4 regions of the Yersinia aldovae 670-83 genome follow, and region 1 is predicted to be linked to each of the others. Evidence: predicted binding sites of a transcription regulator. Region 1 holds the regulator's gene; each other region holds the start of a gene.

Region 1 (8,315 bases):
AACAACGTTGAAATGATGTCGCTGGAATCTTGTATCCGTGACGATTTAAACGAAAATGCGCCGCGGGCGATGGCGGTGCTTGACCCTATCAAAGTGGTTATCGAAAACCGGGTTGCTGGGGAAGAGTGGCTCACCATGCCAAATCACCCAAATAACCCAGATATGGGTACCCGTCAGGTGCCGTTTGATAGTGAAATTTATATCGATCGTGCTGATTTCCGCGAAGAAGCTAATAAGCAATATAAGCGTCTGGTATTGGGCAAAGAAGTGCGTTTGCGTAATGCTTATGTCATCAAAGCCGAACGTGTCGAAAAAGATGCAGAAGGTAATGTTACGACACTTTATTGCAGCTTTGATGCAGAAACACTCAACAAAGATCCCGCCGATGGCCGTAAAGTGAAAGGCGTTATTCACTGGGTTTCAGTGGCTCACGCACTGCCTGCGGAAATTCGTTTATATGATCGCCTGTTTAGTGTGCCAAACCCGGCGGCAGCGGATGACTTCTTATCGACGATTAATCCGGAATCTTTAGTTATTCGTCAGGGCTTTGTTGAGCCGAGCCTGGCAAATGCGAATCCGGAAAAAACCTACCAGTTTGAACGTGAAGGTTATTTCTGCGCTGACAGCCACTATTCACGCCCAGATGCTTTAGTGTTTAACCGCACTGTAGGCTTGCGTGACACCTGGGCGGCTAAAGCGGCAAACTAAGCTTTAACGTATCAAATAACCCTAAAAGGCGTGGCTTAGTCCACGCCTTTTTTACCCCCTAAAAACGTGAAATCGTTTATTTTACTAAACTCTAATGGGTATTTCCTTTTCCATTACTCTCGGCATTACCTCATGGTCAATCACGGCCTATTAACCTCTTTCTTCCCCGCCAGGTGACTCACTGTAAGTCTTTCTTAAACATTCGCTTTGCAAATTAACTGAATAAAAAACCTTCATCTTAATAAAAAAATCACATTTTATTGTGCGGGCTGAAACCATTCAATTATGTCAATGAGAGACTATTTTCGCCAAAAAAAGGATGCTATACATTGTTTTTTAAGCTTTTGTGAACTTGGTAATATTTTTTCACAATTATGTGCTCATTGTCATACTTTGAAAAGTTAGCTCTATTTTTGATTGATAATTCGCGTCGCGAAAAATAGTCTGTATTACAGCAACACATCAGCACGAGTTTGTTTTATTGAAAATTGTTTTGTCGAAAATTGTTTTTTTGAAAACTAATTGCTAACGGAAATTTCTTCCGGGCAAGAAATTTTACCTATTTAGGTTTTTTTTGAGGCGGCACCTGTGAGCTGTGGTGGACACAGAGGGCGCACTTTAAATGTGATGTCAAAGAGGATTTTTTTCTTATGGTTACGCACGATGTAAAACGTAAAACATTAGCGCTCGCCGTTGCGGGCGCATTGTTAGGAACGGGGTTCATGGCAGCCCCAGAAGCCAAGGCTGAAGGTTTTATTGATGATTCGTCGCTGACCGGCGGTATTTACTATTGGCAGCGTCAGCGTGACCGTAAGGATTTAACGCCGGGAAGTGCTGAGTATGGTAAATACGTTGCCAACCTACATCACTCCACATTTAACGCCAATCTGGACTTCTCGTCGGGTTATGCGGCAGACATCTTTGGTATCGATCTGGCTGCATTTGGCGCGGTTGAAATGAGCAACAGTGGCCCTGCTGCTCCGAACGAAATTGGTTTCAGTGATGCCAAAACCCGTTGGGACGAAAAGTGGACTGGCGATAAGAGCGGTGTCAGTGTTTATAAAGCGGCTGCCAAATTTAAGTTAGGCGATTTTTGGGCGCGTGGGGGTTATATCCAACCGACCGGCCAGACGTTGCTGGCTCCGCACTGGAGCTTTATGCCAGGGACCTATCGTGGTGCGGAAGGCGGCGCGAAATTTGATTTTGATACGGCGGGCGCACTGTCCATGTCTTACATGTGGACTGATGAATATAAAGCACCGTGGTATCAGAACATGTACAACTTCCGTCAGGCTGATGGTTTGACCGGTGTCAGTTACTTGCACTCAATCGGTGCTAAATACGACTTCAAAAACAAACTGGTGATGGAAGCGGCATTCGGTCAGGCTAAAGATTATATGGACCAATACTTTGCGAAAGCCTCTTATGCTTTCCCGGTTGCGGGCAATGATCTGCGGACTTCTTACCAATTCTACGGTGCTAAAGATAAAGTGGATGGCGGTGCCAGTAATATCAATGATGTTTATGACGGTTTGGCATGGTTGCAGGCACTGACACTGGGTTACACCACCGGGCCATTCGACCTGCGTCTGGAAGGAACCTGGGCTAAAGCCGACGGTAATCAAGGCTACTTCCTGCAACGTATGACTCCGGGCTATGCTTCATCTAATGGTCGCCTGGATGTTTGGTGGGATTCCCGTTCTGATTTTAACGCCAACGGCGAAAAAGCGCTGTTCGGTGGCGTGATGTATGACTTGAAAAACTGGAATCTGGCAGGGTGGGCGGTTGGAACCTCTTATGCTTATGGCTGGGATGCGAAACCAAGCACCAATCCGAAGTTTGACCAGAATACCCGTTTGAAAGAATCCGCATGGAACTTTGACGTCCTCTACACCCTGCAAGAAGGCCGTGCGAAAGGCACGCTGTTCAAACTGCACTATACCATGTACGACAACCACACCAATATCCCAAGCTATGGCGGTGGTTTCGGTAACGTATTCCAGGATGAAAAAGACGTTAAATTCATCGTGATTGCGCCATTTACCATCTTCTGATCCTGATAAACCCACCCTGGCAGTGATGCTGGGGATTATGGAGTGCCTGCCATGAAGAAAACGCTTTTTATTATTGCTGCGGTGTTGGGATTAAGTGCCTGTGCACCACAACAGCCTGTTCAGTCGGAAGATAGCAAACTCAAGCAAGCCTACAGCGCCTGTATGACAGCCAGCGAAGGTCAACCGGAAAGGCTGATCCCTTGCAAAGCGGTGCTGAATGTCTTGAAACAAGAAAAAGCACATCAAGCCTTTACTGACAAAGAAACGGTACGGGTATTGGATTACCAACGTTGCATTGATGCGGCTCATACTGGCAATGGCCAGGCTTATAACGAGCAATGTGGCAAGCTGTGGCAGGAAATTCGCAGCAATAACTCAGCCGCCAGCAGTACGAGTCTCAGTAATTAAACTATAAGTAATTAGGGCAATAGCCAATAACCATTACGGACGAGGTTAGTGATGAATAAATTTAGATTGAATGCATTGGCGGCGATAACCGCGACTTTTGGTTTGATGGGGTATGCACAAGCGGATGCCACCCATCAGCAGACTGTTGACCAGCTCAGTGCATTAAACGTTAACTATAAACTGTTAGATAACCGCGCTGCTGAAAATGGTGTGGATTGTGCCAAGCTGGGGGCTGATTGGGCATCTTGTAATAAGTTAGTTATTACTCTGACCAATACGGGAGATGAAATCAAAGGCCAGGATTGGGCTATTTACTTCCACAGCATCCGCCAAATCCTGACGGTAGATAACAGCCAGTTTAAAATTACTCACCTAACCGGTGACCTGCATAAGATTGAACCCACGGCCAAATTTACGGGTTTCCCTGCCAATCAGGCCGTTGAAATCCCCATCACCGGTGAGTACTGGCAGTTGTTTGACACTGATTTTATGCCTCGCTGGTACGCTACTTCTGGCGATGCCAAGCCAAAAATCCTGAAAAATACCGATACTGAAGATATTAGTGAATATCTGACACCGTTTACTGACTCGCAGTGGAAGCGCACCAAAGACGACAATAACGTGCTGATGACGCCAGAATCACGTTTCCTCAAAAATGAAACGGTAAAAACGTTATCGGCGGCTAACTTGCGTGGGCAAATTATCCCGACGCCAATGGACGTTAAGGTTTATCAACAAGATATCGATTTGAGTAACGGTGTGGCACTGGATCTGAGCGCGTTACCAAAACCGGCTGCCAAGGCGGTACAGCAGCGCTTTGAGTTACTCGGGCTGAAGATGAACGCGGCGGGTTACCCAATAAAAACAGGGGTTCAACCTACCGTTTTTAAAGGTGATTTAGCTGTTTCTGGTGCTTATGAGCTGAATATTGGCGAGCAAGGCACGCAGGTGATTGGTTTTGATCCAACCGGCGTATTCTATGGTCTGCAATCAATTCTCTCGCTGGTCCCAACTGACGGTACTAAGAACATTGCTACTCTTGAGGCGAAAGATGCGCCACGCTTTGAATACCGTGGTGTTTTCCTCGATGTGGGCCGTAACTTCAAAACCAAAGATGCAGTGCTGCGCCTGCTTGATCAGATGGCAGCTTATAAGCTGAACAAATTCCACTTCCATCTGAGTGATGATGAAGGCTGGCGTATTGAAATCCCAGGCTTGCCGGAACTGACGGATGTCGGTGGTAAGCGTTGCCATGACTTGACCGAAAATGCCTGTCTGTTGCCACAACTGGGTTCTGGCCCGGATAGCAATAATCTGGGCAGTGGTCATTTTACCCGTGACGATTATATTGAGATCTTGCAATACGCTAAGGCGCGCCAGATTGATGTCATTCCTGAGATTGATATGCCAGCACATGCCCGTGCAGCGGTGGTTTCGATGGAAGCGCGCTACAACAATCTGATGAAGCAGGGTAAGGAAAAAGAAGCCAACGAATTCCGCTTGGTTGACCCGACGGATGACTCTAATACTACCTCGGTGCAGTTCTATGAGCGCAAAAGCTATCTGAATCCATGTCTGGACTCGTCCAAACGCTTTGTCGATAAAGTGATTGGCGAAATGGCTCAGATGCATAAAGACGCGGGAATGCCGCTGACTACCTGGCACTTTGGCGGTGATGAAGCGAAAAACATTCGTCTGGGGGCGGGGTTCCAGGACAAAAGTGGCCCAATCGAACCAGGTAAGGGCATTATCGATAAGAGTATTGAAGATAAGCCGTGGGCCAAGTCTCAGGTCTGTCAGGACATGGTCAAGCAAGGCAAGATTCAGGATGTTGAGCACCTTTCCAGCTACTTCGCTATTGAAGTCAGCAAGATGGTCAATGCTCACGGTATCGAGAAGATGCAAGCCTGGCAGGATGGTTTGAAAGACGCGAAAGATGCCAAAGCGTTTGCGACCAAACGTGTTGGCGTCAACTTCTGGGATACCCTCTACTGGGGTGGGGCTGATTCTATCAATGATTGGGCCAATAAAGGCTATGAAGTTGTAGCTTCCAATCCGGATTATGTCTATTTCGATATGCCATATGAAGTTAATCCGAATGAACGCGGCTACTACTGGGCAACGCGCTTCACTGATGAGGCTAAGGTCTTTAGTTTCGCTCCCAATAACATGCCGCAAAACGCTGAAACCTCCGTGGATCGCGACGGCAATCACTTTAGCGCGAAGAGCGATAAAGCGTGGCCGGGTGTACAGGGTATCTCTGGTCAGTCATGGAATGAAACCGTCCGTACTGATGAGCAGATGGAATACATGATCTTCCCACGGGTGTTGCCATTGGCTGAGCGTGCCTGGCATCGCGCATCATGGGAGCAGACTTATCAAGCGGGTCGCGAGTATAAAGGTGGCGAAACGCACTGGGTGGATACTAAAGCATTGGACAGTGACTGGCAGCGTTTTGCCAATATCATGGGCCAGCGCGAACTGGCAAAACTGGATAAAGCGGGTGTGTCATATCGCTTGCCGGTTCCGGGAGCGCGGATTGTTACCGGGCTGTTGGAAGCCAATATCTCTCTGCCTGGCTTGATTATCGAGTATTCAACTGATGGTGGTAAGCAGTGGCAGAAGTATGATGTCAACGCGCAGCCTAAGGTCAGTGGTGAGGTGTTGATCCGCTCGACCAGCCCGGATGGCAAACGCAGTAGCCGCGTTGAACCGGTTAAAGTTTGATGCTTTATAAGTGCTGTGTCTGATGTACCTCCTGTTTGATTTATTTGTAGCTCAACGAATTGTCGATTAAATGAAGTTGAGTTGATAGCTTTCCCCCGGCGAGTCCGGGGTTTTTTTTGCGTTAAATTTATGCAGGTCGCAAGGTCTATACCCAAAGTCATTGCAGGTAGGCCGCCAGCGAATAACAAATTGGTTATAAACTATTTTGAACAGCACTTGCGCTGGTTCATAGGATGAATGAGAGTAACTAAGGGAGAAGGGTATAAATAAGAATGACCACCTGACTCCCCACCGAGCTAATCTCGGGTTACATGCGGGAAAGGCGGCCATATTGCGGGTTATATATTTCAGCAGTGCTTAAAAATCTTTATAAGTTAACGCGATAAAACAGCATTATCTTTTGTCGTGAGCTGACTCATTTTCACGGCAATCACCGGATTCACAGTGGCCGTACAGATACAGACTGTGATTGGTCAGTTTGATACCGTGTTGTTTAGCAATTTCACGTTGCAGCGATTCAATCGATTCATTGCTAAATTCGATCACTTTGCCGCAATCCAGACAGATAAGGTGATCATGGTGATGTTGTTGCGTCAGCTCAAAGACTGATTTGCCGCCTTCGAAGTTATGGCGGGTAACAATACCGGCATCATCAAACTGATTCAGCACACGGTAAACCGTTGCCAAACCAATCTCTTCTCCGATATCGATCAGCTTTTTATAAAGATCTTCCGCGCTGACGTGATGGCACGCTGGGTTTTGCAACACTTCCAGAATTTTGAGCCGGGGCAGTGTTACTTTAAGGCCTGCGTTTTTTAAGGCTTTGTTGTTGTCAGTCATGCGGATTCAGTCCTATTACTATCGATTCAAATTAAGGCTGTTCAGCCTATGACATCCGTGGCGCAATATTCTCAATTGCGTCTCATTATAGAACTGCTAGCCCCAAATGAAAACCGTGGTTGTTAACAAAGTTATAATTGCACACTTTGTAAGATTAATCATGCAGTGTGTTGAGGAATGGGGATAACACATCATTCAAGTGTACAGTGGCTACAAATAAAGTTACAAATTTGTAGCCGTTTATTTTCATTTTACACCGATGATGGTGCGGATTTGTGGGCCGCTTAACAGAGCAAATTTACCCGGCAGACATAGCCACACATGTTTGGTGGGCTATTCAGGGCGAAAGAGATTATTTTACGCGAAGCAAGCGTGCTTAAAAGAGGGCGGAAACGCCTGATTGTATATAAAAGATACCATCACAGCGTTTCCGATATACCAAATTAACCGACGATCTCGGCCAAATTCAGTTCTTCACTGATCTGTTTTACCCAAGCGTGAACACGTTCATTGGTCAACTCTGGCTGACGGTCTTCATCGATTGCCAGACCAATAAAGTGGTCGTCATCAGCCAGGCCTTTAGAGGCTTCAAAATGGTAGCCTGCGGTTGGCCAGTGACCGACGATAGCAGCACCACGCGGTTCGATGATATCGCGCACTGTCCCCATCGCATCACAGAAATACTCGGCGTAATCTTCCTGATCACCGCAACCGAACAATGCTACCAGCTTGCCGTTGAAATCGATCTCTTCCAGGGTTGGGAAGAAATCATCCCAGTCACACTGCGCTTCACCGTAATACCAGGTTGGAATACCGATCAGCAGAATATCGAAGCCTTCTAAATCTTCTTTACTGCTTTTGGCAATGTCATGAACCTCAGCAACCTCTTTGCCCAGTTGCTTTTGGATCATCTTGGCAATGTTTTCAGTATTGCCAGTATCGCTGCCAAAGAAAATGCCTACAGTTGCCATATAACTTAATACCTTTTAAATTCAAATAGTTATGCTGATTTTTGAGCGTTATGCCCAATAATATAGCACATTTCGATAGGGCAACATAATGCCAGAAAACAGCATCAGGCTGATATCAAGTTTATGCGATATTAAATTTTCGCGAGTCACTCAACCTTACAACGCCGTTGCCGATAACCGTTGTGTAGCCGAATGGTTGCAATTTGCGGTGCCAGGGGAAATTCGTCAGATGAAAGTCTGCCGGTAAAGGAGCTATCGTTAGCTGTATGGACGTACTTTACTGCTTTTCGGTCATCAAATAACACCAGAGTCTCTAACGGCAATCATCCGTTATATAAGGGGAACGCACATGCAGTTTTTAAAAAATATTAGCATCAGGGTGGCTTTACTTTGGGTTCTTGGCATATTTTGCCTGCTCTGGGGCGGCGTATCAGCTTATACATTGCTATCACTGAATCAATTAACACAATCATCCAATGCGAACAGTGTGTTGGTAGAAAACATGAATTTGGTGAATCAGGGAACCGATCAGTATTTCCGTATGGTGACACGGCTTGCCCGCTCAGTGGATTATCGCCAAAACGGTAATATCGCGGATGCAGACAAA
Region 2 (8,315 bases), 590 kb from region 1:
GTAAGATAATAAGCGGCTCCTGAATAGGGGCCGTTTTGATGAAAATAACCCGATTAATGGCTTACACTGGAAAGTGGGACAAATTTCGATTTCAATCCTCCGAAAGCACGCATTTCTACTTCAATTGTTTCGTTATCTATTGTTTTTATCTCGGTAATCAAGAAAATATTGTGGGGAAGAAATATTCTCGTCTCTTCACTATTTTCTAGCAGGGCTGAAATATCTGTACTGTATGTCATCCCTTTGGGATAATGGATTGTGTATAAGATATTAACCTCTCCATCCTCAAGATTATCCATATTAAAACTCATGGCATACTCCTTCTCCTCGGTCGTGCTAAAGAAATTTTCATTACTGTAGGTTTCCTCCTCTATTACCTGTGTTTCAAAATCAACTTTGTTTCTGACCTCGCCGCGATAAACAACATCAGTATTTTCTGCGCTTAAATGTTTGAACGACCTATTTCTAAGGGAGATATTTATATCTGAATGGCGTTTGAGTGCATTGGTCAATTGTTCTATCTCTATTTTAATTTCTGGCGTGATATTGTTGCTTCGTATGGCATTATTGACTCTGATATAGCCAGCTTCAGTATAGTCTCTGAAGGCAAAGTAATCTTGGAAACTGATTTTTTTATCAGTGTTTAATCTATTATATTTTTCAATCTCATCATGTATATCCAGATTGGTTTCATGCCAAAATCCCTTGCTGTAAATACTTTCCATTTCTTTAATGACGACTTCTATTTCACTTTCCTGAATAGGGCTTCTCCTATGTATGACAGTGAATTTACTTTTTTCAGATTGCTGATAATTATCATCCTCGATATCAGATTCTTTCATACTTGATGTATCATATTCATAGTAAGAATCTGAATCCGAGTCCGAGTCTACATTTGATTCTGAGGTGTCTATGTTTAGACGTTTAATCGGTGGTTCTCCACTAAAACTCGGTGCGTCTGGATCACCTAAAAGATAGCCAATGCTGCCATTAATCCTTTTTAATATCCCTTTGGCTTTCGGTTTTGAGCTCACAGATAATAAGGCCGTTTTTTCTGTATTAGCACTGAGTTTAGGTGCTGTGGAGATTCTGGTGGGGGATGGCGCTTTTGTGGTCGGTTTAATTGGTAGCTTTCCTATGGAAAATTTAAATCCTCTAGGTTGTGGTGTAGGTCCTCCGAATAGAAGACCGAGGCCAACCTCTAAAGCAATTTCTTCATCTGTTCTTGCGGGTAATTTCCCCTCATCTTCGGGCACCTCTTTACATGTATGCCCCCTACGCCATTGACAGTGTTGGTGCTGAAATTCTTTCCAATCTTGCCCCACTCTACGTTTAGGTTCTATTGGTCTGGCGTGGGTATCATTAATAAATAGCATTATTAATGGCAGAGATATCATTGCTATTTTATTCATGCAGTATCCTTTTGTATAGATACAATAACTTTTGCTTTAAATGTTTCTGGCGTGATGACGTTATATTTTTTTCTTGTGTAAATGAATTTTATTTTTTAAAGCGAGGGGAATAAGCTATAGATGATAAAATATAATGGAATTTATAGTAATATTAATATAGAGCCTGAGTGATATTCTTTATTTAGGGATAGAACCCATTACGTAATTGGCTGGGCGAAATATCGAAAGTGCGGCGCAACGCCGTAGCGAAATTCGCCGGGCTGGTATAACCCGCAATAGTTGCCGCTTGATCGATAGTGATCCCTTCTTTCTGGATAGCCAGCATGGCGCGTTTTAAACGGCAATGGCGCAAATATTCAAATACCGTAATGTGGTAGCTTTCACGAAAACGTCGCTGCAAAGTGCTTTGACTCATATTAACCAAACGCGCCAATTCACTCATCGATAGATGGTCTGCCTCGCCACTTTCCAGCCAATCACGTACTTGCTGGATTCGATTCATGCCGCGTAAAGAGACTTTATTTTGCTGTAACGCCTGCTGCTCCAGCGAACTGAATGCTTCGATAATTAAGCCAATACATTGTGTTTCACAATGCAAACGTTCCAGTGGGGTTGAAAAGGGCGGAGCACTCGCTATTTTCTGCGCGATGGCTTGGGCGTGAACTGATGGCCGCCATAAATGAATCGCCAGATGCTGCTGAGTAAAGTTGTATAACGTATCCCAGGAGCCAGCTTGCGGTAATAGATCACCATACAGCCATTCACGGTCAAAGGTGAGGGTCAGAGTGCGCTCATGGCTATTGTTCTTACCGTGGCGAGTAAATAGGGTGTTTTCAGTCAGGGAAACCAGTGAGGCATCGCCCTTTTCCTGCAAATGCAGCTCGTTACCGCCAAATGAGATATGTGCGCTGCCGCTGACCACAATTGCTAGTTTCAGCGCCGGATTGAGCTGATTCTGGGTTTTGATATCGTAGAGGTTAGTCACATTCGCGGTATGCAGGAGCAGATGCGGATTCAAACGTAATACCTGAAAATCGCCATACAAAACCGGATCAGTGGACAATGACTTCGCGCCACTCAGTTGATAGTCGCTGGCCACCAGATTTGACTGTTGCACAATTTGGTCGCGATAAATCGGTTTGGATGACGGGGAAATATTGCGCAACTTGTTTTTCTTCACCGCCGACATGATGGCCTCTCTAAAGATATTCATGTTTTGACAACATTGACTTTATAACAAAGGGTTTTGCTGTTTAGACAAACCTTTTTCCCGATTGCAAATGTAACAATTAGCGCGATGAATTGATAATGAAAATAATTATCAATCTTGTTCGTTTTTGTTGCCCTATGAATAGATTGGCAGAGACTTTCCTCTGCTGACATTGGCTGTGGGCGTTTGCATCGGGGAAAGTGTAATGAAAGTAAAATGGCAGCGGCGCTCTCTGACGACCTTAGCGAGCTTGATTGGTCTTTGTATTTCGACTCCGCTTTGGGCGCAGACACAAGATACCACTCAGGCAGGGTCTGATACAGCCGCAACACAACAACAAGAAACAACGGCTAGCGACAACAAAGCAGCCACCGGCGATACTTTGGTGGTCACGGCCCAGCAGCAAGTCCGTCAGGCACTTGGCGCATCGACTATCACGGCGGAAGATATCCGCAAACGTCCTCCAGCTAATGATTTGTCTGAAATTATCCGTACCATGCCAGGTGTTAACTTGTCCGGTAACTCGGCCAGCGGTCAGCGCGGGAATAACCGTCAGATTGATATTCGTGGCATGGGGCCTGAAAACACCCTGATTATGATTGATGGTATTCCGGTGTCGAGCCGCAATGCCGTGCGTTATGGCTGGCGTGGTGAGCGTGATACCCGTGGTGATACCAACTGGGTACCGGCAAATATGGTTGAGAAAATCGAAGTGTTACGTGGGCCTGCTGCCGCGCGCTACGGTAATGGTGCCGCTGGTGGCGTGGTGAATATCATCACCAAACAGCCAGATAAAGAACTGCATGGCAGTTGGAATGCTTACATGAATCTGCCGCAGCATAGCGAAGAAGGCGCGACTCGTCGTACTGACTTCAGCCTGTTGGGGCCACTTAGTGATACCGTCAGTTTCCGTTTATACGGTGGATACAATAAAACTGATGCTGATGATTGGGATATTAACCAAGGCCATGAATCTGCCCGAACCGGTAATCAGGCTGGCACATTGCCTGCTGGGCGTGAAGGGGTTCGTAATAAAGATATCAACGGGTTACTGCGTTGGGAGTTTGCGCAGGGCCAATCCCTGGAGTTCGAGGCAGGTTATAGCCGTCAGGGGAATATTTATACCGGTGATACACAAAATACTAACAGCAATGCCATTGTTCGCAGCTTATATGGTGCTGAAACCAACGTGATGTATCGTGAGAATTTCTCGTTAACGCACCGTGGTTTTTGGGATAACGGTGTTAGTTCAACCTCTTATGTTCAGTATGAACAAACTCGTAACTCGCGTATCAATGAAGGATTAGCCGGCGGAACTGAGGGAATATTTTCTAACAACGGCTTTAACACTATTAAGCTGGACAACTATCTGGCCCATTCCGAGGTTAACCTGCCATTTGAGTTAGGGGTTAATCAAGTGCTGACTGTCGGTGCGGAATGGAATGACCAGAAAATGAATGACCCGACTTCCAACACCCAGACGACAACTGAGGGTGGCAGTGTCAGTGGTTTAACGGGAACAGGCCGAAATACGCGCACCTCAGCACAGATAGCCTCAGTGTTTGTTGAAGATAATATCGAGCTGACAGACACCACAATGCTGACCCCCGCGCTGCGTTTTGACCATCACAGCACCGCAGGGAGCAACTGGAGTCCGGGGTTAAACCTGTCACAAGAACTGGGCGATTACTTCACCATCAAAATGGGCATTGCCCGCGCCTATAAAGCGCCAAACCTCTATCAAACCAACCCCAATTATCTGCTGTATAGCCGTGGTCAGGGTTGCTATGGCGGCGGCGGTAGCTGTTACTTGATGGGTAATGACGATTTATCAGCAGAAACCAGCGTCAACAAAGAGATCGGTTTCGAATTCCATGATGATGGCATTATTGCGGGTATCACTTATTTCCGTAACGATTACCGTAATAAGATTGAGCCAGGTTTAGTTTCCCTGGGAACGGCCAATGGCGGCAGCGGAACTTATGCTAATTCCGATATTTTCAAATGGGAAAATGTGCCGAAAGCGCTGGTTGAAGGGCTGGAAGGTAACCTGACGGTACCCTTCACTGACACGGTGCAATGGAGCAGCAACCTGACTTATATGCTGGAGTCGAAGAACAAAACTACCGGCGATTACTTATCGATTACGCCAGAGTTTACCCTGAACAGCTCAGTGAATTGGCAGGCCACAGATGATTTGTCCTTACTGTCTAGCGTGACATGGTATGGGCGTCAGAAACCGAAGAAATATGACTATCAGGGTCTGCCCGTCACCGGTACGGCGCGCAACGAAGTTAGCCCATATGCCATCTTTGGTCTGAGTGCGAGCTACACAGTGACCAAAAATGTCAGTGTGACCACTGGTATTGAAAATCTGTTCGATAAGCGCCAATTCCGTGAAGGGAATGCCCAGAACGTAGCGAATATCGCCGGTGCCGGTGCAGCAACCTACAATGAGCCGGGGCGGACATATTTTGTTAGCTTGAATACTCAATTCTAAAATTATTTTGTTAAAGCAGAAACAGTCATTATCGGCTGTTTCTGCTGCATTTATCGCCACAATATTTTCCCCTCCTCATTCCGCGTTCTAAAAGCCCCATCAACCGCACGAGATTTTCACCGAGAGATGGTATCCATTCCTAATGTATGGTTATTATGCGGGGAGGTTTTGCGGATGTTCGCCCGCTTGCAAGGGGCTAACTGAGAGCGGTTATCAATAGTTCAGGTGATTACACTGCGCTCAACGATTCAGCAAAAATATAATGTTGCTTTTATGTGAACGAATTAACACTGAGTTCAAATACTGGTATGCTGGCTGAGCGAAACTGGGCATCTTACCTTACACCTGGTGCATCATTGATGATGGCTGGTGACTACAGATAAGCCGAGAAAATATACCCAAATAGATTTCAAGGTGCAGGAAGGCGGCAAACGAGAGAGTCCCGATGAGCTTACATCGGTAAGTGATTCGGGTGAGTGAGAGCAGCCAACACATCTGCGGTTTGAAAGATGATGGGTATAAATGACAATAAAAGCGAGGAGAGAGTCGTGCTAGAAGAATACCGTAAGCACGTGGCCGAGCGTGCCGCTGAGGGTATCGTCCCCAAGCCATTAGATGCATCACAAATGGCAGCGCTGGTTGAATCATTAAAAAATCCGCCTGCGGGCGAAGAAGAATTCCTGTTAGATCTGCTGATTAACCGTGTCCCTCCCGGTGTTGATGAAGCAGCTTATGTTAAAGCCGGTTTTCTGGCGGCCATCGCCAAAGGTGAAGCCTACTCCCCACTGATTACCCCTGAGAAAGCAATCGAACTGCTTGGTACTATGCAGGGCGGCTATAACATTCATCCGTTGATTGATGCGTTAGATAATGAAAAGCTGGCTCCGATTGCGGGCAAAGCCTTATCTCATACCCTGCTGATGTTTGATAACTTCTACGACGTGGAAGAAAAAGCTAAAGCGGGTAATCCGCACGCTAAAAAGATCATGCAGTCCTGGGCGGATGCCGAATGGTATCTCTCCCGCCCACCTTTGGCTGAGAAAATCACGGTAACCGTATTCAAAGTCACCGGTGAAACCAATACCGATGACTTGTCGCCGGCTCAAGATGCCTGGTCACGTCCTGATATCCCACTGCATTCACTGGCAATGTTGAAAAATGCCCGCGAAGGCATTCATCCGGATCAGCCGGGCAGTGTTGGCCCAATCAAACAGATTGAAGAGCTGAATAAAAAAGGCTTCCCGCTGGCCTACGTTGGCGATGTGGTCGGAACCGGTTCTTCTCGTAAATCAGCCACCAACTCGGTGCTGTGGTTTATGGGCGACGACATCCCTTACGTGCCGAACAAGCGCGCTGGTGGTGTGGTGCTGGGCAGCAAAATTGCGCCCATCTTCTTTAACACCATGGAAGATGCGGGTGCACTGCCGATTGAAGTGGATGTCAGCAACCTGAATATGGGCGATGTGATTGATATCTTCCCGTATCTGGGCGAAGTGCGTCATCATGATACTGGCGCGATTTTAGCCACTTTCGAACTGAAAACTGACGTGTTGCTGGATGAAGTGCGCGCCGGTGGCCGTATCCCATTGATCGTCGGCCGTGGTTTGACCACCAAAGCGCGCGAAGCGCTGGGCCTGCCCGTCAGCGAAGTCTTCCGTGTGGCGAAGCCGGTTGCCAAGAGTAACAAAGGTTTCTCGCTGGCACAGAAAATGGTGGGTCGTGCCTGTGGCGTTGCCGGCGTGCGGCCAGGTGAATACTGCGAACCTAAAATGACCTCGGTCGGCTCACAAGATACCACCGGCCCAATGACCCGTGATGAGCTGAAAGACTTGGCGTGTCTAGGCTTCTCCGCTGATTTGGTGATGCAGTCATTCTGTCATACTGCGGCCTATCCGAAGCCAGTAGACGTGACCACTCACCACACATTGCCTGACTTCATTATGAACCGTGGCGGTGTTTCGTTGCGCCCGGGTGATGGCATCATTCACTCATGGCTTAACCGCATGTTGCTGCCAGATACTGTCGGTACTGGCGGTGACTCCCACACTCGTTTCCCTATCGGCATCTCCTTCCCGGCGGGTTCGGGTCTGGTGGCCTTTGCCGCAGCAACCGGTGTCATGCCGCTGGACATGCCGGAGTCGGTGTTGGTGCGCTTTAAAGGCAAGATGCAGCCGGGGATCACGTTACGCGATCTGGTGCACGCTATCCCTTACTACGCAATTCAGGAAGGCCTGCTGACCGTTGAGAAACAAGGCAAGAAGAATATCTTCTCTGGTCGAATTCTGGAAATTGAAGGCTTGCCAGAGCTGAAAGTTGAACAGGCATTTGAACTGGCTGATGCTTCCGCCGAGCGTTCTGCTGCTGGTTGTACCATCAAACTGGATAAAGCGCCGATCATTGAATATCTGCAATCCAACATTGTGTTGTTGAAGTGGATGATAGCTGAAGGTTACGGCGATCGTCGTACACTGGAACGCCGTGTCAATGGTATGGAAAGCTGGTTGGCTAACCCGAATCTGCTGGAAGGTGATGCGGATGCGGAATACGCTGCGGTGATCGAAATCGATCTGGCGCAAATAACCCAGCCGATTCTGTGTGCGCCAAACGATCCGGATGATGCGCGTTTGCTGTCTGATGTGGCTAATAGCAAAATCGATGAAGTGTTTATCGGTTCCTGCATGACCAACATCGGCCACTTCCGTGCGGCTGGTAAGCTACTGGATCAGCACAAAGGCCAGTTGCCAACCCGCCTGTGGGTCGCGCCGCCGACCAAAATGGATGCCGCGCAACTGACCGAAGAGGGCTACTACAGCGTCTTTGGCAAAAGTGGTGCTCGTATCGAGATCCCGGGCTGCTCATTGTGTATGGGTAATCAGGCGCGTGTAGCCGATGGGGCGACGGTAGTTTCTACGTCAACCCGTAACTTCCCGAACCGCTTGGGGAATGGGGCGAATGTGTATCTGGCGTCGGCTGAACTGGCAGCGATTGCATCACTGCTTGGGCGTCTGCCAACTCCTGATGAATATCAAACTTATATGGCTCAGGTTGATAAGACCGCAGCAGATACTTACCGCTATCTGAATTTTGATCAGTTGAGCCAATATACGGATAAAGCGGATGGTGTGATCTTCCAAACCGCCGTCTAAACCGCTATATTCCAGCACTCACGGGAGGCCTATGGCCTCCCGTTTCT
Region 3 (8,315 bases), 2.1 Mb from region 1:
GCCCGCCGATACTGATCGTGACCACTCCGACGGGTAACTGATTTGGTGAGAAAAGATGTTGTGCGCCAAGATCCGCTACGGTTAACAGCAATGCGCCCATCAGTGCGGAAGCTGTGAGTGTGACTGACGAGGTTCCGGTTAGCCGCCGTGCGATTTGTGGTGCTGCCAGTGCAATAAAGGATATTGGCCCAGCCGCTGCCGTCACTGCTGCGATTAGAATCACACCAACGGCCATCAGGCTCAGGCGTGTTTTCTCCACCGGAACACCCAAAGCACCGGCGGCATCATCGCCCATTTCCAACAATGGCATACGACGGCTGAGCAGTAGGGCAACCAGCGTCGCAATCATAATAAAAATCAGCGAGGGTATAGCCTTAGCCCAGGTCATGCCATTTAGCGAACCTGCACCCCAAGCGGCAGCTGTCATCGCGGCCTCCAGAGAGGCGGTGATGGTCAGCCAGGTATTGAATGCGGTTAGCATAGCACCTATCGCAATACCGACAATAATCAGTCTAAACCCTTGAATCCCCTGACGATAAGCGAGCAGATAAACGGCGATGGCTGCCAGCAATCCTCCTCCCAGGGCGCTACTGGCAATCTCAAAATAGCTGCCATTAAATAAAATGATCGCCACCAGAGCACCGGTATAAGCACCGGCATTGAAGCCGATAATATCTGGGCTACCCAGTGGGTTACGTACCAACGACTGAAATATTGCGCCACTGACTCCCAGTGCGGCACCAAATAGCAATGCTATCACTGCACGGGGGAGCCGCCATTGATTGACGATAATATTCGCCGCACCGTTCACTTGGCCAAACAATGCCGCGAGCACCTGCTGAGGGGATAGTGTCAGAGTACCAATCATTAATGCCAGCAGCGCACCTGATAAACAGGCAAGCAGGAGTAATCCACTGACAATCAGGCTGCGTGGCTGGATGCGCAAATTTATCGCGCCATTTGACCGACCCAATAGCCATGCGGTGGCCGCCGCTGGTTTCATAATGCACTCATCCTTTTGTGACTTCGAACTAACCAGATCAGTAGCGGCGCACCGATAAACGCGGTGACGATAGAAACGCGTAACTCACCCGGCACCAGAAAACGGCCAATAATGTCAGATACCAGTAATAAAATAGGTGTCAAAACCAGGGTGAAGGGCAATATCCAACATTGGTTCGGGCCGACAATCCAGCGAGCAATATGGGGAACCATCAGGCCAACAAAAGCGATAGGGCCAACCGCAGCGGTAGCGGCACCGCACAGTAGGGTTATAGTGATAACCGACCAGAATTGAGTGCGCCCAATACGGGCACCAATAGCTGCCGCTAAATCATCACCCATATGCATGGCATTGAGTGACCGAGCGAGTAACAGAGCGATCAGGCAGCCGATAAGGATAGCCGGTGCTACAGCCAACACCACGGACATATTTCTGATATCCAGTGAACCCGCTTGCCAGAAACGCATACTGTCGTAGATCTGTGGATGAGTTAGCGATATCCCTGAGGAGATCCCCATCAACACCGCGCCGATGGCGACACCGGAGAGGGTCAGGCGTAAAGGGTTTACCCGGCCACCGCCCAGTGAACCGACCCAATACACCACTAAGGTCGTGACCATTGCGCCGATAAAAGCAGAGAGCATATAACCATAAATGGCATTAACGCCGAAAACGAGGATACCGATAACCACAGCAAAGCTGGCTCCAGCATTGACACCCAGAATACCGGGGTCGGCCAGCGGGTTGCGGGTCAATGCCTGAATCACGGCACCCGATAACCCCAATGCCGCCCCCGCGAGTACACCAATCAGTGTACGGGGCAGGCGTGATTCCAGAATTAAAATGCTGTCTGCATTGCTGTGTTCACCCAGCAAGCTCTGCCAAACCACTGAAAAGGGAATCGCTTTGGCACCGAGTACCAGGCTGGCAGCCATAACAAATAACAGTACTACCACGCTGAGTAACAGTAAAAAACCACGCCTGCGCACTGTTTGAGCACCTGAAATGATTGCTGATGACGGCGATTTTATTGACGATGGATTTGAGGCGTAAGTTGCTGGCATCGTAACTCTTTTTTAATCAATACGTGTTTTTAGTGAACGCGTTTTAGTAAATGATTATCATTATTAATCCAAAGCATATTAGCACGAATTATGACGAGAATGCATCGGTAAAAATCTACCCTTATCGGAGCTAGATCATTGTTTTTATTACCAGATTGACTCTCGCTTTAACCTAAGCAGGGGGCTGGCCTGGTTTTAAGCTATAACCAGACCAACCTCACTGTGAGCCTCTAAACATCCTCTCAATCCTGGTGAGCAAATTACTCGCACTGTAATAATCCAGGCGGAAAGTATCGTAACCGGCCGCGTAGACACGGTGGTGCTCAATGGCCGGAATATGGGCTAGAAACTTATTACTTTTCAAAGCATCAACAGCCGGTTGCTGACCTGAAAACAGTAAAACAGTTTCACCATTCAACCCCTCAGCCAACTTCTCCCCGCCCAACTGAATGATATCTTTACGGTGCCCCATGCTGGTATTCCCTTTTACGGCATCCGGCACATTGGCTAGCGTGAAACCCAATTCTTGCAGCAGTTTTCCCTGTGCCGAGCTGTCAGTCCACAGGTTGGCGGTACTACCAGCGGCCTGATAAACGAAAGCAGAAACCGGCTGTGGTGGCAGAGTAATATTTTGCTTCACTTCATTCACCCGACGAGTAAATTTCGCTATCACTTGTTCAGCATCGGCCTCGTGACCGGTGGCCTGCCCCAGTAATATCGCCAGTTGCTGCCAACTTTTATCATCGTAATTTATCACCAGCGTCGGCGCGATGGCAGATAACTGTTCGTACAACTTCAGCGCGGAATCTCCCCCGGTGGCGGAAATAATAATCAAGTCAGGATTCATTCCGGCAACTGCTTCAGCATTCGGCTCCGTTTGATAAATAGGAACCAGATGCCTGGCTTGTGCGACGTCTGACCATTGCGTAAAGAACCCTTGAGCATCGGCCACCGTGGTATTAGGCATTGTGGCACCACTGGCAATGATGGGGGCGTTAATCGCCAGCAAGGTACCAGTGATAGTAATGCTTGTAGAAACAATACGTTGCGGCTGATGAGTGAGTGTGACCGGCCCTTTGGCTGTTTCAACCGTACGCGACCAGGCTGATGTATTTTCGCTCGCAGTAGAGATGCTGCTTTCTTCCGCTGGTTTACAGCCGGATAACCCTAAAATAAGGCATAGGCAGGCGAATATGGTGAGTAGGAAACATGATGTTTTATGCGAGATCGGGAGCATAACGACGTGTTCTCTTCCTAATTTAAAAATACTGAGACGTAATTTATCACGCCAAACATTAAATGGTAGTAATTATTATTTGCATTTACACTTTTTCCCACTGTTTTATGATGAAAAAAGTTACGGTTCCTGACTGCTCCGTATCCCATTGCCAGTTATGCAAAATACCCGCGGTATTCTATGAATAAAACGGATCCTCACTCACCATTTTTTTCGGATGAAGCAAGAGATGAGCAATAAAAGAAGATAAGTAGATAAGTTTTGTAGTAAATCACCTAATGATGGTTTGATATGAATTTTTGTTATTATTTTATTTTTTACGTCAAATCTAATTTAATTCTGTTATTATAATTTTTGGTAATCTCTGTTCTGTAAATAAATAGATTAATTTTTTAGCTTGTAATTCCACCCGCTAATGGGAAAGGTTATGCCGTATTTATATTCAGAATAAATACATATCTAATTGAAACTAGCGAGAGTTGTTAATCATTTATCTATCAAATAAAGTGATCGTTCATTACACTTTAATAGACTGGATCAATCAATTTATTATTATCGCTCGGTTGTGCTGATCTTTTGCTGTGGTTTTATGCTGTTTTTGCAGTTAGTCTTGGTAATTAATGACTTTTGCCATAGAGATTATCAACGATAAACACCTTGAATTATTAGGGGAATAAATTAAAAAATAAGAAGTAGGGGGATTGCCGTGAGTTTCCTAAAACATATCACCATCAGGATGGCGTTATTATTATTTCTTGTTATATTTTTGTTGTTATGGGGCGACGTCTCAATATTTACATTATTTTCACTTAATCAATTAACTCATTCTTTGCAGGTAAGCGCCAATCAACAGAAGAGTGTGAGTATTATTAATAAAGGTAATAACCAATATTTTCGTGTGGCTACTCGTTTAATCCGAGCGGCAATATATCGTCAAAATGGGGCAACGGCAGATGCTGATCGTGAACTGACTTCGACAGGTGCGGCGCTTAAAAATACCCAAGAGGATTTAGCAAGATTTAAGCTGCAATCCCATGTAGCGATAGACCCCTTACTGGCAGATAAAGCGATCCAAAGTTGGTCTGAATTATTAAGTAATAGGGGGCGAGCCTATGTTTAAGGCGGTCAAAGAAGATCGCTATGAAGATTTTCAACGTGTGTTTAACCACGACTATCCCTCCCTTAGCCGCGAGTTTGGTAGTGCAGTAGAGGGGGACAATTCCGCCGTCGATAAAGCAACCGACGCTGCCAGCTTGCGGGTCGCATTATTGGTTACATGGTGTCAGCAGGCACTACTGGCGGCATTGGTCGCAACCATGAGCAGCATTACTGAAAGCTCACGCCGTATTGCAGATATTATCGGCGTAATAAACAGTATTGCCTTTCAGACAAATATTCTGGCGTTGAATGCCGCAGTTAACGCTGCTCGAACCGGTGAGCAGGGGCGTGGTTTTGCTGTGGTTGCGAGTGAAGTACGTAATTTGGCATAACGCAGTGCGCAGGCTGCTGAGGAAATTGAAGGGCTGATCAGTGATCGGTGTTGCGGGTTGATGTTGGCTCACGACAAGTTGCTGAAGCAGGAGAAACGATGAACAGAGTGACTAATGTAACCGACATTATGGGAGAGATTGCCTCTGCTTCAGATGAACAAAGTCGTGGTATCAGCCAGATTGGTCAGGCGGTGGCAGAAATGGACGGTGTTACCCAGCAAAATGCTTCATTAGTACAAGAGTCTGCTGCTGCCGCCGCTTCGTTGGAAGAACAGGCTCGCCAACTGACAGAGGCTGTTTCTGTTTTTAATCTATCGGATAATAAGCAAGTCGCTTAATGGTGCTCTAAATCTACGATTAATTTTGAGTTATTGAGATTATTTTAATAATAAATAGAAGTATATCCTAAATGATTCGAGTTGCTGACCTCCTGCAACTCGAATCATTTTAGATATAAGTGTAATATCAAACGCGAAATATGAAAGATAGATTATAAATATATGCCATAATTCCCTAACTATAATGAATGTATATTAAGTGATTTTGTATTCAGCAGGGTTATGTTTGTCTTGTTGGGTTTATTTATATGTGTCAGTATCTTAATGTGTATTATTAATTAACAATTTTGGTTTTTTCTATAAATAGTTGAGGGGATTATGATATTTATTAATTTAAACGAAGCGCGTATTTTTGCTCATCGGTGTCAGCATCAGAATGAAATCAACAGTCAAGATGTTATTGACGGTTCTGCATTACAAAATCCGACTAAAGAAGAATTCCCCTTAGCTCAAAAAATGATAGCAGCAACTAATTCTCATATTCAACTGCGTGATCCCACGGGTATTAAAAAAGTGCTCGTTTTTGGTGATAGTCTTTCTGACTCTAAGGGCAGAATGTTAAATAAAACTTTTGGTTTACTTCCATCTGCGTCGCAATATCATCAAGGCCGATTCACCAATGGATTTACGTGGGTTGATTTTCTGACGTCACCACTATATATGAATGTTGAAGTTATCAATAAAGCTGAAGGTGGTGCTGTTTCTGCAAGCTACAGTAAATTAAATCCAACGTTCTGTTTTATGTCTAATTTGTCTAAACAAATTAAAGGGGTTAAGTTTAAAAATGATGATTTAGCTATCATATCCCTTGGTTCAAACGATTATATGACATTCCATAAACGAGATGTTGACAAAGTTATCCGTAGTCAGGAAAAAAATATTAATAGAATGATAAAAAAAGGAGCAAAAAACATAGTGGTTATGGGGATGCCTGACCCTTCAGTTACGCCGGGTGTAAAAAAGATAAAAGATAAGCAGTTCCAAAAAGATATTTCAAATATCGCTAAATCTCATAATTTTAGATTGGAATTCTTGGTTGATAGACTTAATATTGAAAATAAGGATTTAAATATATATTTTTATGATATTAATAAAGACTTGATTGATATCTTGGCTGAAGCGGAAGAGCTGGGGTATGAGAATGAAATGTCATATCACTCGGGATATATTGAATTCGGGAGGAAAAGTAAGTTGAATATTCAGCATGGTTTTTCTTTTAATGATAACTCACACCCATCACAAGAGTTGCATCATGTTTTTGCCACCAAGATAGATGATTTTATAGCTGATAAATTCAGTAAGTCAAATCTCTAACATTATTTATGTAATTGCCTGATATTGTTTTCTCTACAATATCGACAGGCAATTACGTGCAGTAACCATTTGTCTCTCTCTATCGCGCTGAATACTCTGATGCTAGTGGTAAATTGTCATTATTCACTGCCGCTTAACACAAGGGGCAATCTGAAAAGTGGTATTCAGCGTACATCGGATATCGGCTGATTAGAACAGGCGGTATTGTTATACATCTCCTGTTTTTTTTCGATAGTGGGATATTGTGGCCTCTCTTGTTGTTGCAGTAATAAATAGCTGAAGCTGGTAATAATTATGATAACTAACAACAAACTGGCTGACAGACGTCTGCTGTTAAAAATGCGTTGTAGGGAATGGGTTGCACCTGGTATAGGCACCACAGCGTGATTATTCTGAGCTAGTATTGTCACTTGTGTTGCCGCAGTATGTTCATTTTTAGGTGAATTAGCCGCCAGCTCTGCTGCTTCCACTATTTGTCGTGGAGCGGTGGAGGAAAATAGTGCCTGATCGCCGGTCATTGGTTCTGTGGGAGACTCAAGTTCTGCTTCGGCGCTTTTTTCAATAAGTTCGCAAAAGGAGGTGTCCAATAGATAACCCATTTTAGGGATAGTTTGAATAATACGCTGTTGCTTATTTTTGTCGCCCAGTGCCATACGTAAAGTGTGAATAGCATTCGGCAGACTGTTATTGCCAATAACCCGGCGTTTCCATACTAAAGTGGTTAATTGTTCGCGGGATAAAATCTGACCGGCATGTTCCAGCAGCACAGAGATCAGTTTTAATTGGTATTCACCCAAGCGTTTCTGTTCTTGTGTCACTTGGTGAGTGATAAAACCTGAAGTCAAGTCAATTGACCAGTGATTAATGATATAAGTGACGTTTTTCATATTATTCTTTGCACCATCCCAGGGTAAATAGTTGTGGAAATGCTCATCATTATCGGGGGCTAAATGTGTTTTCATTTTGTGAAAAGTAAAGAATAAATCATGGTGGCTTAAAGTGTCTTTAATAAACTGGAGAAGTTGTTGGTTCTATCGGTGATATTGATCATGTGGAAATATTTTAGCGGGTATCTCTCTGCCAATCTCTGCTGCTGAGAGGGCCATTTTTGGTTGTTTTAAAATATTTTTTATTATCAATTTGTTAAGTATTGGCACACATCTTGCCAAATACTGTAGGTGATGACAGTACGGTTCTAATAACTGTATAAAGGACTATCAATGAACAGGAAGAAAGTAACATTTCCGTTGAAAATATGGTTGTTTCTATTGTTAGCCATATTAGCCACTATAACTTTGTTGGGGTGTAATACGTTCTGGGCGAAGTTAAACCGTGAGTTAGTAACGACTGGCAAGTCTTTTGTTCGAGGCGAAAAAACGGTTCAGTTTGTCGAAATTAAGAACATGATCATTACGCTGGACGATAATAAATCGGAGCGTTATTTACAGTTGGAATTAGGGATTGCCACTGGTGATGATGATGATGTTAAGAGAGTGATCGCGATGGTGCCGGTTATTCGTGCAGCGACGGTGAATTTGCTTTCCAATCGCGATTATCAGACAGTTCGTCAAATATCTATTACTGATTTGCGCCGCCAGCTAATGGACGAATATAGAAAAGAATTTGAATATTTAAATTCAGAAATGCCATTTGACGGTGTAGTAATCAGCCGAATGGTGTTCCAGTAATCACTGGAGATAGCCGGGAGTCACCTTAATCCTTTTTTGCTAATCAAGAGGATGTGGTGAAAAATGTCAGAGAGCTATTTTCACCGTCCAGTCTGATCTGCCCTTGAACTTTACAGATTGAGCGGTAGTTTTTGTGCGACTAAAATATCAGCATGGTGTGATAGTGACCGTATTACCTTGT
Region 4 (8,315 bases), 1.0 Mb from region 1:
AACAAAGTTGCGCAGCGTCCAGGTGCACTGAATAAAACGGTATTTGAACTGCAATCGAAGGACTGGACCAAGCCAGAGGGCAGCAATGCCATCAGTGGCCCGATACTGGCGGGATGGATGCGCCAGTTGCAATTAAATGGCGCACAAAATTTTGGTTACTATCCGGATAACTTTATCACTGGCGAACCGCCGCTAAAAGATGTCCGTCCTGTGCTATCTTCTGCCTGGTATCCTTTATATGATCGATAGAATAATTGCGTTACTCATTCTCTGCTTGGTACTGAGTATCCCCGTGGGTTTAATCCTGCTCTTTACCGGTGATGTGCTGCTGAATTTTGTTTTCTTCTATCCACTCTTTATGTCTGGGATCTGGATAACCGGAGGTCTCTACTTCTGGTTACGTCGGGAAAGACGCTGGCCGTGGGGCGATGATGTGCCAGCTCCGGAGCTGAAAGGCAATCCATTGGTGTCTATTTTAATCCCTTGCTTTAACGAGGGGCTGAATGCGCGAGAAACCATCCATGCTGCACTGGCTCAGACCTATACCAATATTGAAGTGATCGCGATTAACGATGGCTCCAGCGACAATACAGCACAAGTGCTGGATGCTATGTTGACGGAAGATCCACGCTTGCGTGTTATTCATCTGGCACATAATCAGGGCAAAGCCATTGCTTTGCGTATGGGGGCCGCAGCGGCGCGCAGCGAGTATCTGGTCTGTATCGATGGTGATGCTTTGCTTGACAGCAAAGCCGTGCCCTATCTGGTTGCCCCACTGATTGCCAACCCGCGCACTGGAGCCGTAACCGGTAACCCACGTATTCGCACGCGATCCACGTTGATTGGCCGTGTTCAGGTGGGGGAATTCTCCTCGATCATTGGCCTGATTAAACGAACTCAGCGCGTTTATGGTCAGGTATTTACGGTATCGGGTGTGGTGGCTGCTTTTCGCCGCCGGGCGTTGGCCGATGTGGGCTATTGGAGCCCGGATATGATAACTGAAGATATTGATATCAGTTGGAAACTCCAAATCAGGCACTGGTCGGTGTTCTTTGAACCGCGTGGGTTATGCTGGATTTTGATGCCAGAAACATTAAGAGGTTTATGGAAACAACGGCTGCGTTGGGCGCAGGGCGGAGCTGAGGTTTTCCTGAAAAACATGTTTAAGCTGTGGCGTTGGCGTAATCGCCGCATGTGGCTGCTGTTCCTTGAGTATTCACTGTCAATTACTTGGGCGTTTACTTACCTGTTCAGTATTATCCTGTTCCTGTTGGGCATGGTTATTACTCTCCCGCCGGGTATTCATGTACAAAGTGTCTTCCCCCCGGCGTTTACCGGGATGGTATTAGCGCTGACCTGTCTGTTGCAGTTTGCTATCAGTTTGGTGATTGAACGGCGCTATGAGCCAAAATTGGGTAACTCACTGTTTTGGATTATCTGGTATCCGATGGTTTACTGGATGCTGAGCTTGTTTACCACCGTAGTGTCGTTCCCAAAAGTCATGCTGAACACCAAACGTCAGCGTGCGCGCTGGGTTAGCCCGGATCGCGGGATCGGGAGGGTAAAACCATGAGTACACCTCTGATTCATACCGAGCAGCGGTTCATCCCACGCTGGATCGACATTATTATTACCGCTTTAGCTTGGTTCGGTTTTATCTTCCTGTTTGTAAAGGGCTTTTTCGATATGGTCGGCAGGGCGCCGAACATGGGGCCGATTCCATTCAGAATGTATATCCTCGCCAGCCTGACCACTCTCGCCTTGTATGCGGCGATTGCGGCATTTAATGCTGTCGTGCTGATTGTCTGGGCAAAATATAATCAGGTGCGTTTTCAAGTTGAGCGCCGCGGGCACCGACCTCATCTGGATGACGATGAGCTGGCTAATAGTATGGAAATGACGAGTGAGATGATTACCCAATTGCAAACCGGTTCGTGTCTCACATTGTATAACGATGAACATGGGAATCTGCTGGAGGTGAAGGAAGGGCTGCACTTGCCGCAAGTCGCTCCGGTTATCAATTTACGCAGAGGGTGATGGGCAATCATCGCTGAATACCTGATAACACCCCATCGTGGGCTGATATTGGGTATTCAGACGTTATTTCCGTTTCTTTAGATACTATCTCCAATAGCAAATACCGCAAAACTCCACTTTATTTATCCACTCTGCTTATATATTGCTATGCTTTAGCCGCAATTACCGCGTGCGCAGCTATTACGTCTGGTAATTCATTGATATTCTTTTGACAACGGGGTTTAACGGGAGCACACAGTGAGACAAAATCAGTTCGGACAAACTATCGGTGCGGAATTAGTTGATTGGCCGTCAGCGCAAACACCTAAGCAAGAAATCCCATCCGGCCATTTTTGCTATCTGACACCGGTTCATGCCGATAAACATGCAAAATCACTCTTTCAGGCTTACCATCTTATTAATGATGCGCGGGACTGGACCTATTTTTATTGTGAGCGTCCTGAGAATGAAGATGACTTTTACCATTATCTGCAAAAGTTAATTAATGCCAATGATGCTTTCCATTACACCGTGGTTGATTCGCTATCGGGTGATGCATTGGGCACTGTAGGGTTGCAGCGTATTGATGAAAAAAACGGCGTAATTGAGATTGGTTCTGTTAATTGGTCGCCACGGTTAAAACGTCATTCGGCAGGAACAGAAGCCATATATCTGCTATTACATTATGTTTTTGATGAATTAGGCTATCGGCGCTGCGAGTGGAAATGTGATTCGTTAAATGAACCGTCTAACTCTGCGGCATCCCGTTTTGGTTTTCAGTACGAAGGGCAATTTCGTCAGGCAATCGTGACGAAAGGGCGCAATAGAGACACCAATTGGTACTCGATAACTGACAGAGACTGGCCATTAATTAAGCAAGCATTTAATGATTGGTTAGCCGCAGAAAACTTTGATAACCAGGGCCGGCAAAAAGTACGATTACAAGATTTAAGAGTTTGTCGCTAATGGTGTGCTGATTTAAATGCATTGATCCTATATTGCTGTTTTATAGATAAATTATTCAGTCTAATTTTTCTAAATAAAGCTAATAATAGATAAAAAGGTGTAAAGGCGAAATAATTAGCTTAGCTATAGCACGATCTATAAAACAATTAGAGTTAAAAGTGAGCACATAAAGAAATTATATTTTTTTACATTTTCATCTCGCGAAACTTAAGAGTGTCATTATACTGTAATCATACGGCGGTATTTTTCACACGGTGCATAGCTTAGGCTGATGTTTATCACTGCGGGGATCGCTAATGGTAGAGTCCATGATTGGGCTGTTAAGACAAAACAAAGGTTTTACTCAATCGACTCGTTGTTACGAGGGCTTCAACGCCGACTCTCAAATTCCAGTATTACCCTCTTTATTGACTTCTACTCTATTATTTTCAGTCTTGTCGTTATTCCCCGTATCTGTGTCATGCAATCACTCCCGTTGCGATATTGTTTTCATCCGACCATCAGGTTGGATGCTGACATTATTCGCATTTTTATCGCTAGTATTGGCTGCAAAGGAAGCCAGAACCTCATCCGTATGTGAAACATATACCCAAAATAATTCGAGTGCAGCAAGGCGGCAGTCAGTAATTAAAGAGCAGCCAACATATGTAGCTTGAAGTATGGCGGATATAATCGCGCGGGCTTTCCTGCTGCGATAGTTGAATCAAACTGTAAGGTGCCACTATGGGAAGACAGAAAGCAGTGATCAAAGCTCGTCGTGAAGCGAAACGCGTGATTAGACGTGATTCACGTAGTCATCGTCAGCGTGAGGAAGAAAACGTGACATCGTTAGTGCAAATGGGCGGTGTTGAATCAATAGGTATGGCGCGGGATAGCCGCGATACCTCCGTTATTCAGGCACGTACCGAAGCTCAAAGTCATTACTTATCAGCCATAGACAGTAAGCTGCTCATCTTCGCCACCGGTGAAGCGGGGTGTGGTAAAACCTTTATCAGCGCTGCCAAGGCAGCAGAAGCACTCATTCACAAAGAGGTTGAACGGATTATTGTGACGCGACCGGTGCTACAGGCAGATGAGGATCTGGGGTTCCTACCCGGTGATATCTCTGAAAAATTCGCGCCTTACTTCCGCCCGGTGTACGACATTTTGCTGCGCCGGCTCGGTTCCTCGTTCATGCAATATTGTCTGCGACCGGAAATCGGTAAAGTGGAAATCGCGCCTTTCGCTTACATGCGCGGGCGTACCTTTGAGAATGCGGTGGTGATCCTCGATGAGGCACAAAACGTCACCGCCAGCCAAATGAAAATGTTTCTGACCCGCCTGGGTGAGAATGTTACGGTCATTGTTAATGGCGATATTACCCAATGCGATCTGCCGCGTGGGGTGAAATCAGGTCTTAGCGATGCATTGGAGCGTTTTGCCGAGGATGAAATGATCGGCATTATTCGCTTCGATAAACAGGACTGTGTGCGCTCTGAGCTGTGCCAGCGAACCCTAAACGCCTATTCATAACTCAAGGTTATGAATGGATGACCCCATAAAAAAGGGCAAGCGCGATAAACGCTTGCCCTTTGCTATTCATTAATCGTCGCTACAACATAATCGTCATCATATACGCGGCAAACAGTGCCAGATGAGCGGTGCCGTTGAGCACGTTGGTTCTGCCGGTAGAGAAGGAGATTTGCGACAGAATCAACACGCTGACCATGACCACTATATGCGGTGCTTCGAGGCCAAAATTAAGCTCCTGCCCGGTCAATACCGCTATTAATGTAACCGCAGGAACCGTCAGGGAGATTGTTGCCAGCACTGAGCCAAAGAACAGGTTCATTGCGCGCTGTACCTGATTAGCCAAGACCGCTTTTAATGCGCCCAAGCCTTCCGGTGACAAGATGAGCAAGGCAATCAGGAAGCCGGTGAATTTAGCGGGCGCATTGAGTTCAGTCAGTAGCGCTTCCAGTGGGTTGGCATCAAATTTGGTGACGGCAATAACGGCCACCAGATGTATCAACAGCCAGAAAGTATGCCACGCACTGCTGTGCGACGAGGGTTTACCGTGATGCGGATCGCTTGGGTCATCACCTTCATCTTCATGTTCGTAGACAAACAGGCTTTGGTGCGTTTTAGTTTGAATTAGCAGGAACACGCCGTACATGGCAGCGGAAATGGCGGCAACCACCAACGATTGTGCGACGCTGAAGTTACCGCCCGGCAGGGTGCTCGGTAAGACCAAGACAATGATAACCAATGGGAAGATAGCCATCAGGTACTGTTTGATCCCCACCAGATTAACGTGTTGGGTGGCAAATTTGCGCCCACCCAGCAACAGCGAAACCCCGACCAGGCCGCCGATAACAATCATAATGATGGAATAGAGCGTATCGCGCATCAACGCGGGGGCAGCATCGCCTGTCGCCATCATTGCCGAGATCAAACTGACCTCCAGTACCACCACTGACAAGCTGAGGATCAAGGAACCATAAGGCTCACCCAAACGGTGTGCTAAAACGTCAGCATGACGTACCACACTGAAAGCACTGCTCAGGATACCGACCAGGGCAATCAGGTTAATAACGATGACGGCAGCAAAATTGCTGGTATCACCCCAGATATTAAGAATAACCAGCGCAATAATAGGCAGGATAAGGGAGTATTCGTGATGGCGAGATTTAGATCGGCCAGGATCATGTTGCGACTTCATTTTGAGAATGCTCCTAATAACTTTACTGTATTAAACAGGCATTAGACCCATTTAATGATAATTAAGCGCCATATTGCAGGCAATATAGCTATAAGACTAACAAATAACAGGGAATTGTCGCAGGAAATTTACAAGCTTTTAACTGCGATGCAGGCGGGGGGAAGGCGAATAACATGGGCATCACAAGATTATGCCCATTGATTTTATAGGTATTAATACATTCTAGCTGTCAATGTTGTCCATAACTTCATGGCGTTTCTGATGATAAATTTCTTCTGTCATCCCCTCACGCCAATAGGGTATCGCATAGAGTTGCTGGCGCTGACAGCCTTTTTCACGACGCAGATAGCGGCGCAGTTGCACCACCATTTTGTCTTCGCCTGCCAACCAGAAAGCGGCCTTATCCATTGGCAAATCCAGAGTACAGAATTGGTTAACCACATCGATTGTCTTCTCGGTTCCGCCAATCACCCAGCTTAATGCCATACCGACAGGTTTTATCAGGTCTAGCACATCCTGCGGGCTATCCACACGAATGATGGTATGACCCTGCGCGTCAGTAGGCAGTGTTTCCAGCAGGGCGGCAATGGCTGGGAGTGAAGAGGGATCTCCTACCAGATAGCTATAGGCGGCACAGGGCAACAGGGTATCCGGCCCACCGGGGTTCGTTATCCCTATCCAATCTCCTGCTTTAGCATGACGGGCAAAATCTACCGCCGGGCCACGGCTTTCATGCATTACAAACTCAATATCTATTTCTAACTGTTGCGGGCGGGCGGCTCGAACGCTATAGGTGCGCACAATTGGGCGAATATCAGCCGCGGGCCAGATTGGGCCTTTTTCGCCAGGTGCCGGTAACTCAGGTTGTGTCTGATGGGCTAAGGGTAAGAAAATCTTCAGATGAGCGCCGGCACAATCTGCCGGGTAATCATGCAATGTCGGGCTATGAAATGTGATGCGGCGCAAATGTGGTGAGGTGTCTTCGATCCTTTTTACCTGAACCAGACGCGGGGGCGTTGGGCGGTGTAGGGGTTTTGCTGCGGTGGATTCCAAAGTCACAGTTTATCCTTCTTATCTTATTGGTGTTCTATTTCTTGGCCGTTAGCCAGCATAGGCATGGCTTATAGAGCGCTAAACTATACCACCAACTAATGTTAATGATAATTATTTGCATAAGATAAGTGTGAAGGAAACGGCAGGGTATCGTTGCCCCGCAGGTGTGCAGGGCAAAATGTGTCAACGGGTTAACTGATAGATTGCACTACTGCGGTTCGCCTGAAATGCATACTTAAACGTAGCATGGTGACTAACGCTATCGCCATGACCACCATCGCGGCAAGCGGTAGCTGTTCTAATCGCACGCCAAATGCCAGTAATGAACCACCAAGCCAGGCACCTAATGCATTGCCTAAATTAAACGCACTTTGGTTAAAGGTGGAGGCCAGATTGGGGGCATTTCGGGCCTGATCGACGACTAACAGTTGTAACATTGGGCAAAGGGCAAAAGCCACAATACTCCAGATAAACAAGGTCAGCACTGCCGGTAAGTAAAAACCAATGGTGTAATGCAATGCCAGTAGAATACCTATCAAAATGGCTATCAGGCGAGTCATTGAGCCGACCAAGTTTTTATCACCCAAGCGGCCACCCAGTACACTGCCGATTGACAAGCCGACACCGAGAATTAATAAAACCACAGTCACCCCATGTTCAGAAACCTGCGTCACATCGCGCAGTAAGGGGGCAATATAGGTAAATACAGTAAACAGACTGGTATTGGTTAACACAGATAGCAGCAGAGCCGTTTGTACTTTCTTTTGCATCAGGGTTTTAAATTCTAATTTCGGGCTAATTCGCTTCATTGGAATATTATTCGGCAGCCAGGCAACCACGGCAATAATTGCCACAATCCCAATCGCACTAACGCCCCAGAAAGCGGCACGCCAACCGAAAGCCTGCCCGATAGCGGTACCTAGCGGAACACCGAGTACATTAGCCAGTGTCACCCCCATAAAGACCAGAGCGATGGCTCGAGCCCGGCGATTGGGTTGCACCAGGTCAGTTGCGACCACCGATGCCAGGCCGAAGAAGGTGCCATGACACAGGGCCGCAATAATGCGTGCCATCATTAACAGATTATAGGTTTCAGCCAGTGCACACAGGATATTGCCGAGAATAAACAACACGATTAAACCCAGCAGTGTGGATTTTCGTGGGATGCGGGCCGTGGCAATCGCTAAAAGAGGGGCACCGATAACCACGCCCATCGCGTAAACTGAAACCAACATGCCGGTTTTGGGAATGCTGACACTCAGGTCACTGGCGACTTCCGGTAACAACCCCATAATCACAAATTCGCTGGTACCAATACCAAAAGTAGCAATGGTAAGTGCGATAATTGCCAATGGCATGAATCACTCCTGAAGAGACGGCAAACGGCAAGATCAACTTCTTCTCTGACATGAATATGCGGGAGATAAAGTTTATGCCAATAAATTAATGTGAGCGATCTTATCACCGCTTAAAATGTGCGTCTAACGGCAAAGTGCTCTATTAAGAAGTATTTAAATATCGCTAATTTCAGTTGTAACGCATCAATCGGTTAGAACCAATAATGTATGGGTTTTAGTTA

What was found. The regulator Fur, encoded in region 1, represses iron uptake genes when iron is present. The targets are predictions, from matches to a motif close to ATAATAATGAGAACNACTATCAA.
Region 2: the regulator Fur is predicted to act here: its motif matches at 2,715-2,737, upstream of AT01_RS15925 (TonB-dependent siderophore receptor).
Region 3: the regulator Fur is predicted to act here: its motif matches at 3,367-3,389, upstream of fepB (Fe2+-enterobactin ABC transporter substrate-binding protein).
Region 4: the regulator Fur is predicted to act here: its motif matches at 6,835-6,857, upstream of AT01_RS03235 (siderophore-interacting protein).

Annotation. Positions count from the first base shown of each region.
Region 1 is NZ_CP009781.1:4,128,489-4,136,803, forward strand. Features, by position in the region: gene glnS (glutamine--tRNA ligase) at 1-708, shown strand, start outside; gene chiP (chitoporin ChiP) at 1,359-2,762, shown strand; gene chiQ (ChiQ/YbfN family lipoprotein) at 2,814-3,170, shown strand; gene AT01_RS18585 (beta-N-acetylhexosaminidase) at 3,222-5,897, shown strand; gene fur (ferric iron uptake transcriptional regulator) at 6,291-6,737, opposite strand; gene fldA (flavodoxin FldA) at 7,181-7,708, opposite strand; gene AT01_RS18600 (methyl-accepting chemotaxis protein) at 8,058-8,315, shown strand, end outside.
Region 2 is NZ_CP009781.1:3,543,242-3,551,556, forward strand. Features, by position in the region: gene AT01_RS15915 (ADP-ribosyltransferase) at 54-1,412, opposite strand; gene AT01_RS15920 (AraC family transcriptional regulator) at 1,594-2,601, opposite strand; gene AT01_RS15925 (TonB-dependent siderophore receptor) at 2,828-5,122, shown strand; gene acnB (bifunctional aconitate hydratase 2/2-methylisocitrate dehydratase) at 5,671-8,268, shown strand.
Region 3 is NZ_CP009781.1:2,052,174-2,060,488, reverse strand. Features, by position in the region: gene fepG (iron-enterobactin ABC transporter permease) at 1-1,003, opposite strand, end outside; gene fepD (Fe(3+)-siderophore ABC transporter permease) at 1,000-2,067, opposite strand; gene fepB (Fe2+-enterobactin ABC transporter substrate-binding protein) at 2,285-3,304, opposite strand; gene AT01_RS22660 (Tar ligand binding domain-containing protein) at 4,011-4,424, shown strand; partial or broken gene AT01_RS22655 (methyl-accepting chemotaxis protein) at 4,594-5,132, shown strand; gene AT01_RS09385 (SGNH/GDSL hydrolase family protein) at 5,451-6,446, shown strand; partial or broken gene AT01_RS22585 (winged helix-turn-helix domain-containing protein) at 7,006-7,333, opposite strand; gene AT01_RS09375 (flagellar basal body-associated FliL family protein) at 7,667-8,134, shown strand.
Region 4 is NZ_CP009781.1:701,573-709,887, reverse strand. Features, by position in the region: gene pgaB (poly-beta-1,6-N-acetyl-D-glucosamine N-deacetylase PgaB) at 1-249, shown strand, start outside; gene pgaC (poly-beta-1,6-N-acetyl-D-glucosamine synthase) at 239-1,573, shown strand; gene pgaD (poly-beta-1,6-N-acetyl-D-glucosamine biosynthesis protein PgaD) at 1,570-2,037, shown strand; gene AT01_RS03250 (GNAT family N-acetyltransferase) at 2,275-2,982, shown strand; gene phoH (phosphate starvation-inducible protein PhoH) at 3,706-4,494, shown strand; gene chaA (sodium-potassium/proton antiporter ChaA) at 4,574-5,683, opposite strand; gene AT01_RS03235 (siderophore-interacting protein) at 5,906-6,742, opposite strand; gene AT01_RS03230 (MFS transporter) at 6,928-8,094, opposite strand.